One region of the Agromyces albus genome, then DNA from elsewhere that is predicted to be linked to it. Evidence: predicted binding sites of a transcription regulator. Region 1 holds the regulator's gene; the other holds the start of a gene.
What was found. Region 1 encodes LexA, which represses DNA repair genes until DNA is damaged. Its sites were predicted from a motif close to TCGAACANNTGTTCGA; they were not measured.
Positions count from the first base shown of each region.

Region 2: the regulator LexA is predicted to act here: its motif matches at 4,815-4,830, upstream of QFZ29_RS03855 (intein-containing Rv2578c family radical SAM protein).

Region 1 covers NZ_JAUSWX010000001.1:1,318,509-1,326,077, reverse strand. Annotated here, with positions in the region: gene QFZ29_RS06165 (SseB family protein) at 86-964, opposite strand; gene priA (bifunctional 1-(5-phosphoribosyl)-5-((5-phosphoribosylamino)methylideneamino)imidazole-4-carboxamide isomerase/phosphoribosylanthranilate isomerase PriA) at 948-1,694, opposite strand; gene hisH (imidazole glycerol phosphate synthase subunit HisH) at 1,795-2,433, opposite strand; gene hisB (imidazoleglycerol-phosphate dehydratase HisB) at 2,430-3,044, opposite strand; gene QFZ29_RS06145 (histidinol-phosphate transaminase) at 3,041-4,141, opposite strand; gene QFZ29_RS06140 (LysM peptidoglycan-binding domain-containing protein) at 4,203-4,592, opposite strand; gene lexA (transcriptional repressor LexA) at 4,850-5,539, shown strand; gene QFZ29_RS06130 (alpha/beta fold hydrolase) at 5,568-6,332, opposite strand; gene metE (5-methyltetrahydropteroyltriglutamate--homocysteine S-methyltransferase) at 6,495-7,569, opposite strand, start outside.
Region 2 covers NZ_JAUSWX010000001.1:828,678-836,246, forward strand. Annotated here, with positions in the region: gene QFZ29_RS03830 (MerR family transcriptional regulator) at 1-82, opposite strand, end outside; gene QFZ29_RS03835 (hypothetical protein) at 168-587, shown strand; gene QFZ29_RS03840 (VOC family protein) at 609-1,055, shown strand; gene QFZ29_RS03845 (malate:quinone oxidoreductase) at 1,124-2,602, shown strand; gene QFZ29_RS03850 (ABC-F family ATP-binding cassette domain-containing protein) at 2,908-4,686, shown strand; gene QFZ29_RS03855 (intein-containing Rv2578c family radical SAM protein) at 4,839-6,944, shown strand; gene QFZ29_RS03860 (sensor histidine kinase) at 7,096-7,569, shown strand, end outside.

The sequences.
Region 1 (7,569 bases):
GTGCGCGCCGGGTCAATGCCCACGGTTCGGGCCGCGGATGCTGCACGTGGTCGAACGGAGCCGGAAACCCAGCGAACGCGGCCGGTCAGTCGCCGGCGCCGGTGAGGCGGACCGTGAGCGAATCGACGAGGGTCGCGATCGCGTCATCCGCCGCCCAGCGCGCCGCGAGCCGTTGCAGGACCGCGTCGAGCTCCTGCCGGGTGAGGCCGGCGACGAGCGTGAGCCGCACCACCAGTTCGGGGCCACGGAGCCGGGCCGTAGGGTCGCCCGGTGAGAGCGAGACGCCGAGCACCGCGAGTTCGGTGCCGATGGACCGTTCGAATGCGGCGTGCACGTCGGGCGACTCGAACGGAGGACGCCACGGCAGCGATTGCGCAACCGACCAGACCGCTGGCCGGCGCAGTGCGAACTCCGTCTCGGAGCCGGGGTCGAGGACGATGAGGTCGGTGCCGTCGTCGGCGGCCGCGAGCGCGACCCGAACGCCGTCGGCGGGAACGGGCCGCGCAGCTGGATTCCAGCGCGACATCGCCGCGACTGAGGAGAACACCGGCAGCACCTTGCGGCCGTCGGGACCCTCGACCGTCACGATCGAGAGCTCCTGGCTCTTGTCGACGGCGAGCCCGTGCGCGCCGACCTCCGCGCCACCGTCGCCGAGCTCGGCGAGGAGCGGGATCAGCAGGCGCGACCGGCCGAAGACGTCGACGACCGCTGCCTGGCCGGCCTCGCCGGCGTGGAACCTGCGAAGGGCGTCGGCGAGCTCGGCCGGTGCGCTGCCGTCGTCCGCGGCATGCGGGTTCGAGTCGAACGACCGCCCGGCCCAGGGCACGCCCGCCGAGTCGGCGGCGGCATCCGTCGGGCCGTCAGTTGGCTCGGGGTCGGGCCCAGTCCTGGGCTCAGCGTCATGCACGGGCTCCGGCACGGGCACGGGCTCCGGCGCGCGCTCGCGCTCAGTGCGAGGCGACATCCAGCGCCTCGGGCAGCGTGAACGCGCCGGCGTAGAGCGCCTTTCCGATGATCGCGCCCTCGAGTCCGAGCGGCACGAGTTCTCGGAGCGCGACGATGTCGTCGAGGCTCGAGACACCGCCGGATGCGACCACGGGGTGGTGCGTGCGATCCATGACCTGCCGGAGCAGCTCGAGGTTCGGCCCCTGCAGGGTGCCGTCTTTCGTGACGTCGGTGACGACGTAGCGCGCCGCGCCGGCCTCCTCGAGGCGTTCCATGACCTGCCAGAGGTCGCCGCCGTCCTGCGTCCAGCCGCGAGCCGCGAGTGTCGTACCGCGCACGTCGAGGCCCACGGCGATCGCGTCGCCGTACTGGGCGATCACCGATGCCGCCCACTCGGGATTCTCGAGCGCCGCCGTGCCGAGGTTGATGCGCTTCGCACCGATGGCGAGGGCGTGCTCGAGCGACGCGTCGTCGCGGATGCCTCCCGAGAGCTCGACGTTGACGCCGCGCACCTGCCGGATGACCTTCTTCAGGATTCCCGCGTTGCTCCCGCGGCCGAACGCCGCGTCGAGGTCGACGAGGTGGATCCACTCGGCGCCCTGCTCGGCCCAGTCGACTGCCGCGTCGACCGGGTCGCCGTAGTTCGTCTCGGTGCCGGCTTCACCCTTGGTGAGGCGCACGGCCTTGCCGCCCGCGACGTCGACTGCAGGTAGCAGCACGAGGGCCGGGGTCTTGTTGAACTCGCTCATTCACTGTCCTCGATTCCGAGCCGCGGTGCGCGGCGATCGGCACAGTCACAGCATCCTAGTCCGATTGGATCGGAGCGGCGCGAACTGCGCCGTATGTGCCTCAGCCGAGCGTGCCGAGCCAGTTGCCGAGCAACCGGATGCCGGCATCCGACGACTTCTCGGGATGGAACTGCGTCGCCGACAGCGGGCCGTTCTCGACGGCCGCGAGGAAGCGCCCGCCGTGCTCCGACCAGGTCAGCCTCGGCTGCGGGAACGGCGGCTGGACATCGAGCAGCCACTCCTGCGCGGCGAACGAATGCACGAAGTAGAACCGCTCATCCTCGAGGCCCGCGAAGAGCGCGGATCCCTCGTCGGGCTCGACGGTGTTCCAGCCCATGTGCGGGAGCACGGGCGCCGGCAACTCGGTGACGATGCCCGGCCACTCGCCGAGTCCCTCGGTGTCGACGCCGCGCTCGACACCGCGCTCGAAGAGCACCTGCATGCCGACGCAGATCCCGAGCACCGGCCGCCCTCCGGCGAGGCGACGGTCGATGATCTCGTCACCGCGCACCTCTCGCAAGGCGTTCATCACGGCGCTGAACGCACCGACGCCCGGCACGACGAGTCCGTCGGCATCGAGCGCAGCTGATCGATCGGCCGTGAGCTCGACGTCGGCTCCGGCGCGCTCGAGCGCCTTCGCGGCGGAGTGGACGTTGCCCGACCCGTAGTCGAGCACCACGACGCGTGGGGTTCGGCTCACAGTGCACCCTTCGTCGAGGGGATGCCGGCGACGAGCGGATCATGCGCCTTCGCCTGCCGGAACGCACGCGCGAACGCCTTGAACTCGGCTTCGGCGATGTGGTGGGGATCGCGGCCGCCCAGCACCGTCACGTGCACCGTGAGCGCGGCGTTGAACGCGATGGCCTCGAACACGTGGCGCACCATCGACCCGGTGAAGTGCCCGCCGATGAGGTGGAACTCGAAGCCCGCGGGCTCGCCCGTGTGCACGAGGTACGGTCGACCCGAGATGTCGACGACGGCTTGCGCGAGCGCCTCGTCGAGCGGCACGAGCGCGTCGCCGTAGCGCGAGATGCCGCGCTTGTCGCCGAGCGCCTGCCGAATGGCCTGGCCGAGCACGATGCCGACGTCTTCGACGGTGTGGTGCACGTCGATCTCGATGTCGCCCCGGGCACGCAGCGTGAGGTCGGTGAGCGAGTGCTTCGCGAAGGCGGTGAGCAGGTGGTCGAAGAACGGCACGCTCGTCTCGATGTCGCTCACCCCGGTGCCGTCGAGGTCGATCGAGAGATCGATGCTCGATTCGCTGGTCTCGCGTTGCACACGGGCGGTGCGCGGTGCGCTCGCAGGGGTCATACGGCAATCCTATTCGGGCGTTCGGGCGCGAACAGCGCGATCGCCTCGAGGAACGCGCTCGTCTCGGCCTCGGTGCCGGCGGTCACACGCAAGTGCCCCGGGATGCCGATCTCCCGGATCAGGATGCCGCGCTCGAGCAGCGCCTCGAACACGGCGTGCGGCTCGTCGACGCCGCCGAAGAGCACGAAGTTCGAACCGCTGCGGTACGGGTGGAACCCGAGGCGGGAGAGCTCGGCGGAGATGCGCTCGCGCTGGCCGCGGATCTCGTCGACCATCGCGAGCATCTCGCCCGAGTGCGCGAGTGCGCCGAGGGCGGCCGCCTGAGTGAGCGCGGAGAGGTGGTACGGCAAGCGCACGAGCCGGAGCGCGTCGATCGCGGCGGGGTCGCCGGCGAGGTAGCCGACGCGGGCTCCGGCGAACGCGAATGCCTTGCTCATGGTCCGGGAGACGAGCAGGCGCGGTCGCCCGTCGAGCAGCGTGAGAGCGCTCGGAGTGCCGGGCTCCGCGAACTCGAAGTACGCCTCGTCGACGACGACGACGCCTCGCGCCGCGTCGGCGACGGCGCGGATCGTGTCGAGCGCGAGGGGCGTGCCCGTCGGGTTGTTCGGAGCGCAGAGGAGCACGACGTCGGGATCGTGCTCCTGCACGGCCCTGACCGCCGTCTCGGTGCTCACCTCGAACTCGTCGTCGCGCGGTGCCGTGATCCAGCCGGTGCCGGTGCCGGAAGCGAGGAGCCCGTACATCGAATAGGTGGGGGCGAAGCCGAGTGCCACACGGCCGGGCCCGCCGTAGGCCTGGAGGATGTGCTGCAGGACCTCGTTCGATCCGTTCGCCGCCCAGATCTGCGCTGCTTCGAGCCCGTGACCGAGGTACTCGGCCAACGATCGTCGGAGTTCGGTGAACTCCCGATCGGGATACCGGTTCAAGTGCAGGATCGCCGCAGCGACGCGGGCGATGATGTCGTGAGCGACATCTTCAGGGATCGGATGCGTGTTCTCGTTCACGTTGAGCGCGACCGGCACGATCTTCTGCGGAGCGCCGTACGGCGACTTGCCGCGAAGGTCGTCACGGATGGGGAGCTCGTCGAGACTCGTCACCGTCCCATGCTAGCCACGCGGTACCGGCTATCTTCACCGCCCAGCCTTCATCGCGCAGCGGTCAGGGCACGACGGGGAGGGCGAGGCGCTGGCCCGGCTCGACGACCGCGCCGTTGAGCCCGTTGAGCCTGATGATCTCGTCGATGACGACACGAGGGTCGCCATTGGGAGCGATCGACTCGGCGATGGCCCACAAGGAGTCGCCCTGGTCGATCGTGACGTACTCGAACATCGCTCCGGTTGCGTCGACCTCTGCGGCTGCACCACCGGCGCCGAGCACCGTCACCAACGCCCACACGACGACGGGAACGGCAGCCAGGGTCGTGAACACGATGCGCCCACGGCGGGTGAGCCGAAGGCGGGCGTGCGATTGCCCGCCGGCAGGCGACGCGGCGCTCTGTCGCGGCATCGCCGCCGTGCTGAATCCGGTCGTCACGATCGTTGCACTCATCTCACACCTCCTGTGGGAGACGCATCCGACCCTCGGCCGGGAGGGCCGGATGCGAATCTCTGTTCCGAATATATCTTCGAATGTCGGATGCCGCAAGCACCCACGCGTGAGAAAGATCGCCCGCGAATACCGCGACACACTCGAACGAATGTTTGCCGCACCCGCGTAAGGCGGATACAGTTTCGAATGTTCGACCTCAGTCGATCAGAGACCACCGACATCCGGTCGCCGTGCGGCCGCAACGAGGGGCGGAGACGTTGAGCACCGACATCGACGAAGCGCGCGATTCCGGACGGGCGCGCCGCCGCAAGAGCCTGAGCGCGAAGCAAGTCGCCATCCTCGAGATGATCCAGCGGTCGGTGTCGAGCCGCGGCTATCCGCCGAGCATGCGCGAGATCGGCGACGCCGTCGGCCTCTCCTCGCTCTCGAGCGTCACCCACCAGCTCAACCAGCTCGAGCTCGCCGGCTACCTGCGCCGCGATCCCAATCGTCCGCGCGCCCTCGAGGTGCTCATCGAGGTGCCCGACTCCGAGTCGCGCGCGCCGTCCGAGTTCGAGCCGACGCCCGTCGGGGATGCCGCCATGGTGCCGCTCGTCGGCCGCATCGCGGCCGGCGTGCCGATCATGGCCGAACAGCAGATCGACGAGATCTTCCCGCTCCCCCGCCAACTCGTCGGCAAGGGCGAGCTCTTCATCCTCAAGGTCGTGGGCGACTCGATGATCGACGCGGCCATCTGCGACGGCGACTGGGTGGTGGTGCGTTCGCAACGCACCGCCGAGAACGGCGAGATCGTCGCGGCGATGCTCGACGGCGAGGCCACGGTGAAGGTCTTCCGCCAGCGCGACGGCCACACGTGGCTGCTCCCCCGCAACAGCGCGTTCGAGCCGATCGTCGGAGACCACGCCGAGGTGCTCGGCAAGATCGTCGCCGTGCTCCGCGCGGTCTGAGCTGCATCGAGCACCAGGGCCGTGAGCGCTACGCCCGCGAGCGCACCGCAGCGACGTCGGAAACGGTGAGGGGCGCGATGCCCCGCAGCCAGGTCACGACTGCCTCCATGAACCCGCCGTGGTCGTCGCGGAAGACCGTGTGGCCGGTGCCTCGCAACGTCTTCACGGTCATGCCCTGATGCCGCAACTGCGAGGCGACCCTCGCGGTGATGAGCAGGCTCTTCTCCGCGAGCACGACGAGCGTGGGCGCGACGAGTCGAACGGGCGGCACGAGTGGCCGGGTGTCCGCGAACCCGAGCACGGTGCGCTTGTCCCAGTCGCGCAGCGTCGCGAGCTCGATGTCCACGTCGACCGCGCTCCACTTCGGGTTCATCCGCACGAGCGCCGAGCGCGGCGGCCTCGGTGCGATCGCGAAGGCGAGCTTGTAGGCGACGCCGCGGATGCCACGCGGGAACGAGAACGCCGGGTCGACGTAGATGGCGGCGCGCGGCGCCAGCTCATCGGCGACGAGACTCGCGACGAGCGCGCCGAGGGAGTGTCCCATGACGAGATCGGGCGGCCCCTCGAGCAGTGGCGCGAGCGTCTCGACGACGTCGTCCGCCCACGCCGCCGGCGAATAGCGGCGTGCCCTCGGGCTTCGGCCGTGCCCGGCGAGATCGACCGCGAGAACTCGGAAGTCGTGCGACTCGAGTTCGGCCGTGACGCGGTGCCACGCTCGCGAGTCCGACATGATGCCGTGGATGAGGACCGCAGTCCGGGCGCCGCCACCTGATTCCCGAACCGCCAGTTGCATGGGCCGACGATAGGCGGCGCTCCTGTGCGACCGCCCGACGGCACATGGGGAACCGCCGAGTACGACACGGGTCGGGGCAGGGCGCGGAACAAGCAGGCGGAACAAGTTGGCAGGGCGGATGCCGGTCCCGCGGCACCCGCCCTGCCTACCTGCGCTGCAGTGCTACTCGACGAGCGCCGGAGCCTCCAGGCGCGCCCGAACGGCGCGAGTCGCTTCGAGGATGTGCTCGAGCGACGCGACCGTCTCGGCGTAGCCGCGGGTCTTCAGGCCGCAGTCGGGGTTCACCCAGAGTCGCGACGCCGGGATCTCGGCGACCGCCCGCTCGAGGAGCGCCTGCACCTCGGCGGCACTCGGCACTCGCGGCGAGTGGATGTCGTAGACGCCCGGGCCGATGCCGTGGTCGAACCCGCTCGTCGCGAGGTCGTCGACCACCTCCATGCGGCTACGGGCGGCTTCGATGCTCGTGACATCCGCGTCGAGGTTGCGAATCGCATCGATCACGACGCCGAACTCCGAGTAGCAGAGGTGCGTGTGCACCTGGGTCGCGGATGCCGCGCCGCCGGTTGCGAGCCGGAACGAGCCCACCGACCAGTCGAGGTAGGCCGGCTGGTCACGACGCTTCAGCGGCAGCAGTTCGCGGAGCGCGGGCTCGTCGACCTGGATGACGCGGATGCCCGCGCCCTCGAGGTCGGCGATCTCGTCGCGGAGCGCGAGTGCGACCTGCCTCGCGGTGTCGCCGAGAGGCTGGTCGTCGCGCACGAAGGACCACGCGAGGATCGTGACCGGACCGGTGAGCATGCCCTTCACGGGCTTCTCGGTGAGCGACTGCGCAAAGGTCGACCACTCGACCGTCATGGGCGCAGGCCGCGACACGTCACCCCAGAGGATCGACGGACGCGTGCACCGCGAGCCGTACGACTGCACCCAGCCGTGCTTCGTGACGGCGAAGCCATCGAGCAGCTCGGCGAAGTACTGCACCATGTCGTTGCGCTCGGGTTCGCCGTGCACGAGCACGTCGAGCCCGATCTCCTCCTGCAGGCGCACGACGCGTTCGATCTCCTCGCGCATGAGCGTGCGGTACTGGTCGTCGGAGAGCGAGCCGTTCAGGAGTCCGGCGCGCGCGCGACGGATGTCGGTCGTCTGCGGGAACGAGCCGATCGTCGTGGTCGGCAGCTCGGGAAGCGCGAGCGCTTCCTGGGCGGCGACGCGCTCGGCGTATGCGGCACGGGAGAAGTCC
Region 2 (7,569 bases), 490 kb from region 1:
GCTGGAGGAGTCCCTCGCGCAAATAGAACTTGACGGTCGCGACGGGCAGGCCCACCGCTTCAGCGAGTGCCGAGATGCGCATGCCGAACTCCTTGCATTGGATAGTGCCGCTCTCTATTATTGGAGAGTAAAACTATCCAATCACAATCCACCCGAAAGGACAGCTCATGCCGTCCGCCCAAGACATCATCCTCATCGGCATCCTGTTGCTCGCGCTCGTCACGGTCGAGAGCGGCGGGTACTTCCTCACTCGGGTCGTGCGCGGCCACGTGCCGGTGAACGGCCTGCAGCAGGGATTCTTCCGCGCCGGCCACGCCCATGCCGCGGTGCTCCTCGTGCTCTCGATCGCGATCCTCGCGGTCATCGGCCACGCGGCGCTCGACGGCTTCTGGCTGTGGCTCGCCCGCACCGGCGTGCCGATCGCGGCAATCCTCATGCCGGCCGGGTTCTTCCTCTCGGTCACGGGCCGCGACCCGCAGCGCCCGAACCGCCTCATCGTGCTCCTCTGGGTCGGGGTCGCCGTGCTCACGGCCGCGCTCATCACGGCAGGCATCGGGCTCATCGCCGGCGGTATCGCGGCGCTCTGAGGTCAGCGGTACGCTCGCCACATGGGCATTCCGCAGCGATTCTCCCTCGTCACCCTCGGGGTCGCCGACGTCGAAGCGGCGACGGCGTTCTACCACCGCATCGGCTGGCACGAGGCGCGGTCGTCGGTGCCGGGCGAGGTCTCGTTCTTCGCGACGCCGGGCGGTGTGCTCGCCCTGTGGGAGACGGCCGAGCTCGCGAAGGATGCCGCCCTCCCCACATTCCACGCGAACGCGCCGCATTTCCGAGCCGTCGCCATCGCCATCAACTTCGCCTCGCGCGAGGAGGTCGATGATGCCGTCGGCGACTGGGTCCTCGCCGGCGGGCAGATCTCCAAGCGTGCCGCGAACACGGCGTGGGGCGGCTACACCGCCTACGTCGCCGATCCCGACGGCAATCTCTGGGAGCTCGCGCACAACCCGGGCTGGCCGCTCGACGAGCGAGGACTGCCGCAGATCGGCGACGCCTGAGGCGAGGCATCCGGTCGTGCATCACCCCCGGTCAGGGGTGACCTCGCGGCGCATCTAGACTGGAATCCGTGACTTCAGAGGAATCCGTCGACGTCGTGCTCATCGGTGGTGGCATCATGAGTGCCACGCTCGGCTCCCTCATCTCGCAGCTGCAGCCCGACTGGAGCATCCGCGTCTACGAGCGCCTGGGCGAGGTGGCCCAAGAGAGCTCGAACGCCTGGAACAACGCCGGCACGGGCCACGCCGCGCTCTGCGAGCTGAACTACATGCCCGAGGCGCCCGATGGCACGGTGAGCGCGGCCAAGGCCGTCTCGATCAACGAGCAGTTCCAGATCAGCCGGCAGTACTGGGCGTACCTCGTCGCGACCGGGGCGCTGCCCGAGCCGCACAACTTCATCAACTCGACCCCGCACATGACGTTCGTCAAGGGCAAGGCGAACATCGAGTACCTGAAGAAGCGCGTCGAGGCGCTGCGGAACGAGCCGCTCTTCCCCGACCTGGAGTACACCGAAGACCTCGAGCGTATCGCCCAGTGGACCCCGCTCCTCGCGAAGAAGCGCAACCCCAAGCAGAAGGTCGCCGCCACCCGCGTGGCCTCGGGCACCGACGTCGACTTCGGTGCACTCACGAAATACCTCTTCGCCGACATGGAGCGTCGCGGCGCGACCGTGCAGACGAACCACCAGGTCACCTGGCTCAAGCGCCAGAAAGACGGCCGATGGAAGCTCCGCGTGCGGCACCTCGTGGGCCAGACGCCGAAGATCACCTACGCCAGGTTCGTGTTCGTCGGCGCGGGCGGCGGCGCGCTCGCGTTGCTCCAGCACTCCGGCATCCCCGAGATCAGGGGCTTCGGCGGCTTCCCGATCTCAGGTCAGTTCCTCCGCACCACGAACCCGAAGGTCGTGGCGCAGCACCAGGCGAAGGTCTACGGCAAGGCCGCCGTCGGTGCGCCGCCGATGTCGGTGCCGCACCTCGACACCCGCGTCGTCGACGGCGAATCCGCACTGCTCTTCGGCCCCTACGCCGGGTTCACGCCGAAGTTCCTGAAATCGAGCACCTGGTTCGACCTGCCGTTCTCGATCCGGCTGCACAACCTCGGCCCGATGCTGCAGGTCGGGCTCAAGAACTTCGACCTTGTGAAGTACCTCGTCTCCGAGCTGCTCGCCTCGCGCCAGAAGAAGATGGCCGCCCTTCGCGAGTTCATGCCGACTGCGAAAGACCGCGACTGGGAGCTCATCACCGCCGGCCAGCGAGTGCAGGTCATGAAGAAAGATCCGGAGAAGGGCGGGGTGCTCCAGTTCGGCACCGAGCTCATCACCGGCGCCGACGGCACGATCGCGGGGCTCCTCGGCGCTTCGCCGGGGGCGTCGACGGCCGCGCCGATCATGCTCGATGTGCTCGCCCGCTGCTTCCCCGACCGCTTCCTCGGCTGGGAGCCGAAGCTCCGTCAGATGATCCCGAGCTTCGGCCGGCAGCTGTCGGCCGAGCCCGCCGTCGCCGAAGCATCCCTCACCGAGACCGCGAAGCTGCTCGAGCTCACCGCGTAGAACCCGCAGGGTGCTTGTCTTCGGGGCGCGACCTCTGCTAACGTCGACTCCGCTATGAAGTGAGCACATCCCATCGTCCCGCGCCTGAGGCGCCGTTGACTGCAGGGTGTGCTCTTTTCACTGATCGCGACAGTGTCGATCGCACCCTTTCACGACGGCGAATGCCCGGCGGGATCAACCCTTCGCTCCCGGGTCGCCGCCCGCACCTTCGTGCCGCCGGCGTGCCGTTCGGTGCATCGTTCGTGCCCGCCCGCCCTCGGCGGTGACGGCCGGCGACCCGGGAGCACTCGTGAAAGGGCGTCCCCATGGCGCTACACGTCTCCCATTCCCAACATCTCCGCGCCGACGGACTCTCGGTCTCCTACCCCGAGCGGCGCATCTTCACCGACCTCGCCTTCGCGGTCGCGCCGGGTCATCGGCTCGGTCTCATCGGCGAGAACGGCGTGGGCAAGTCCACGTTGCTCCGACTCGTCGCGAGCGGTGATGAGCGAGCGGATGCCGAATCCGCCGCCGCCTTCGCCGACGCCCACGTCGCGGGCCGCATCTCGCGGCCTCGGCGCACGGGGCTCCTCGCGCAAGAACTGCCGTTCCACCCGCACGAGCGCGTCGGCGAGGTGCTCGAGGCGGCGCTCGCCGAGGTGCGCGCCATCGAGCGGGAGCTCGACGCCGCGGCATCCGCGCTCGCACACGACGAGTCCGTGGCATCCGCGAACCGCTATTCGGCGGCACTCGACGCGGCCGAACGCGCCGAGGTGTGGTCGGCCGAGTCGCGGCGCGACGAGCTGCTCGAGGGCCTCGGCGTCGCCGGGCTGGGCCTCGAGCGGGCGATCGGCGAGCTCTCCGGCGGCCAGCGCAGCCGGTTCGCGCTCGCGGCGCTGCTGCTCGGGGCTCCCGACGCGCTCCTGCTCGACGAGCCGACGAACCATCTCGACGACGACGCCGCGGCCTTCCTCGAGGGCCGGCTCCGCGAGTGGCGCGGACCGGTGATGTTCGCGAGCCACGATCGGGAGTTCCTCGATCGGGTCGCGACCGGGCTCCTCGACCTCGATCCGGGCCGCGCGGGCGCGCTCGCCCTCTCGGCCTCGGGTGCGGCAAACGGTTCGACTCGCGACGACGCGCTCGCGGCCGCCGGAGGCACCATCTTCGGTGGCGGCTTCAGCGAGTTCCTCATGGTGAAGGCCGAGGAACAGGAGCGGTGGCGACGGCAATACGAGGCCGAACAGGATGAGCTGAAGCGACTCCGCCTCGGCGTCGTCGAGACGGCACGCAACGTCTCGCACGGCCGCGCGCCGACCGACAACGACAAGTACCTCAAGCATTTCAAGCGGGGGAAGGTCGATCAGGCGGTATCGCGCCGCGTGCGCAACGCCGAGCTGCGCCTCGACACGCTCGAACGGGAGCAGGTGCGAAAGCCGCCGGCCCCCTTGGAGTTCGCGGGCATCCCGTCGGGCTCCCAAGCGCTCGAGGAGGCGTCGGGGCTGCTGCTGCAACTCTCGGATGTCGCGGTCGCCGGTCGCCTCGAACTCGACGCGCTGCAGGTGGCGCCGCTCACGCGGCTGCTCGTCACGGGCGCGAACGGCGCGGGCAAGTCGACCCTGCTCGGCGTGCTCGCGGGCACGCTTAGGGTCGACCGCGGCATCGTGCACCGGCGCAAGGGGCTGCGCGTCAGGCTCCTCGAGCAAGATGTGCGGTTCGCCGATCCGGATGCCTCGCCTCGTCGCCTCTACGAACAAGCGCTCGGTGAGCGACGCGCCGAGCAGGTTCCGCTCGCGAGCCTGGGACTCATCGCTCCACGCGACGAGAGCCGCCCCGTCGGCGCGCTCTCGGTGGGGCAGCAACGGAGGCTCGCGCTCGCGCTCGTGATCGCTCGGCCGCCGCACGTGTTCCTGCTCGACGAGCCGACGAACCATCTCTCGCTCGGGCTCGCGACCGACCTCGAGGAGGCGCTCGGCGCCTACCCCGGTGCGGTCATCATCGCGAGCCACGACCGCTGGCTGCGCCGCCGCTGGGCGGGGGAGCGCCTCGCTCTCGAGGCGGGGCGACCTGCTGGTGCGGAGCTGGAGCAACAGGTCGCCAAGGCGTGACGCGCCGGCCGGCCGCGCTCGCCCCGGCCGCCCCCGCGCGTCGCTGTGAGGCCGTCCACGGTGCGGATGAACCGGTGCGGATGCCTCGGCCGAGCCGCGGCGCGCCGGGGCATCCGCTTGCCGTTCATTCGAACATGTGTTCGAATGTCGGTATGAGGTGGAGCGGGCAGGAACTCGGCGTGGAGCAGTCCGACGCATTGCCCGGGCTCGCAAAGCTCAACAATCTCGTGCGCTCGGTGCAGACCCCCGATTTCGCCGGGGTGACCTTCCACGAAGTGCTCGCGAAGTCGGCGCTCAACAAGGTGCCCGGCCAGTCCGCGATGCCCTTCGGCTGGACCATCAACCCCTACCGGGGCTGCACCCATGCTTGTGCCTATTGCCTGCATCCCGAGACCTCGATCACGATGGCCGACGGTCGACAGCAGCCGCTGTGGTCGGTCGAGGTCGGCGACGAAGTGCTCGGAACGCATGTGGTCGACGGGTTTCGCAGGTACACGGCCTCGAAAGTTCTCGCGAAGTGGGAATCGCGCAAGCGCGCGTACCGCGTATCACTCGCCGACGGCACCGAGCTCATCGCAAGCGGCGATCACCGATTCCTGACGAACCGAGGGTGGAAGTATGTGACGGGCGCGATGTTCGGCCCCGGGCAGCGCCCTTACCTCACCACGGCGAACTCGCTGATCGGGTTCGGGAGCCGAGGCGTCGGTCGCGCCCCATCCGTGCTGTCCGACGAGTACGTCCGCGGCTACCTCTCCGGGATGATCCGGGGCGACGGAATGATGCTCCGTCGCACTTATCCGCGAAGTCGTGGCGGATCGTATGTCGCACACCACTTCCGGCTCGCCCTCGCCGATGAAGAGGCACTCGCAAGATCGCGCATGTATCTCGCGACCGTCGGTGTCTCGACGAATCAATTCCCCTTCTCGGGAGCCACCGAGACGCGTCGAGCCATGACCGCGATCCGCACGAGTCGTCGTGCAGATTTCGACGCGATCACGGAGGTGATCGCATGGCCGCCGATCCGTTCACGGGAGTGGCACGCCGGTTTCCTTGGCGGGGTGTTCGATGCTGAAGGATCGTGTTCACGCAGCGTCCTCCGCATCTCCAATTCCGATGAGGCGATTCTGCACTCGATTGAGGTCGCGCTCGCTGTGTTCGGGATCCCGTTCATCCGAGAAGCACCTCACCTCAATGGGGTCGCGAATATACGGATCACGGGCGGGTTGTCGTCACGGAACGCCTTCTTCGCAATCGCACAGCCAGCGATCACGCGAAAACTGCAACTTGTCGGGGCCATGGTGAAGACCACCGCCGACCTCAGCATCGCAGCTATCGATGATCTCGGCCAAGACGTCGACATGCTCGACATCACCACGACGACGGGGGACTTCATTGCGAACGGAGTCGTCAGCCACAACTGCTTCGCGCGGCCCACGCACACGTACCTCGACCTCGACGCCGGCGACGACTTCGATCGCCAGATCATCGTGAAGGTGAACGTCGCCGACGTGCTGCGCACCGAGCTCGCGAAACCGTCGTGGAAGCGCGACGCGGTGGCGCTCGGCACGAACACCGATCCATACCAGCGAGCCGAGGGCCGATACACGCTCATGCCGGGCATCATCGACGCGCTCGCCACGAGCGGCACGCCGTTCAGCATCCTCACGAAGGGCACGCTGCTGCGCCGCGATCTTCCGCTCATCGCCGAGGCGGCCAAGCTCGTGCCCGTCGACGTCGCCATGTCGATCGCGATCTATGACCACGAGCTGCAGCAATCGGTCGAGCCGGGCACGCCCAGTGCGAAGGCGAGGCTCGCGACGGTCTCGGCGGTTCGGGAGGCCGGCCTCGATTGCGCGGTCTTCCTGATGCCGATCCTGCCGTACCTCACTGATTCGAAGGCGCACCTCGACGATGCCTTGCGGCAGGCGAAGTCCGCCGGCGCCACGAGTGTGCTCTACACCGCGTTGCATCTCAGGGCCGGCGTGAAACCGTGGTTCATGCAGTGGCTGGAACGAGAACACCCTGAGCTCGTGCCGAAGTATCGGTCGATGTACTACGGCAACAATGCCTACGCGCCGAAGGCGTACCGGCGCTGGCTCGGCGAACGGATCCATCCGCTCATCAGGGCTCACGGGCTCGAGCGAGGTCGCGAAGATCCGGTCACGGGCGGCATCCGCTCGACCGCGCTCACCGGGGGAGCGGCCGTCGAGCTTCCCGAGGTCTTCGGCAGTCCGGCGGATCCCGCAGCCCTCTTCTGAGGTGCTCCGCCGGCCTGATCGCGGCACGGCGACGGCGCGGCGACGGCGCGGCGAGCTCGTGGGCTGCGCCGGCCGCCCACAAACTGGGATAATCCGCAGAAGCCCGAAGGCAGATCGTCGGTCTCGGGTGGAAGCAAGGGGGAGGAACCCGATGACGTTGGGCTTGCCCGGCCACCTCGCGCGCGATTCGATGAGCCGCGCCCTCGTCACCGCGGGCCACTTCGCGGCCTTCACGTGTCTTGCAGCAGCCGCGACCGTCGCAATCGTCTCGGCGATCGTCTTCGGCGACATCGACGACTGGGCGGCGTTCATCCTCACCGTCGCCATGGCCGTATTCCTCGTCGCCGTCTCCATCTTCCCGACCGTGACGCTCACCGTCGTCTACCTGGTCGTCGGTGCGGCCGTCGTGTGCGCACTCACCGTCATCGTCATGGGCCCCGACGGGGGATTCGCGAACACGAACAATGCGCTCAGCGCGCTCCCGCTCATCGCGCTGCTCCTCGTCGGTGGCGCGGGGAGCGGTTCGGTGACCGCACTCGTGTGGGCAGCACTCGGGTACGGCCTCGGCGAGGCAGCGACCTTCCTCGGGGTCGCGCTCGTCGGCGGCACGTACGCGCCGAACCTG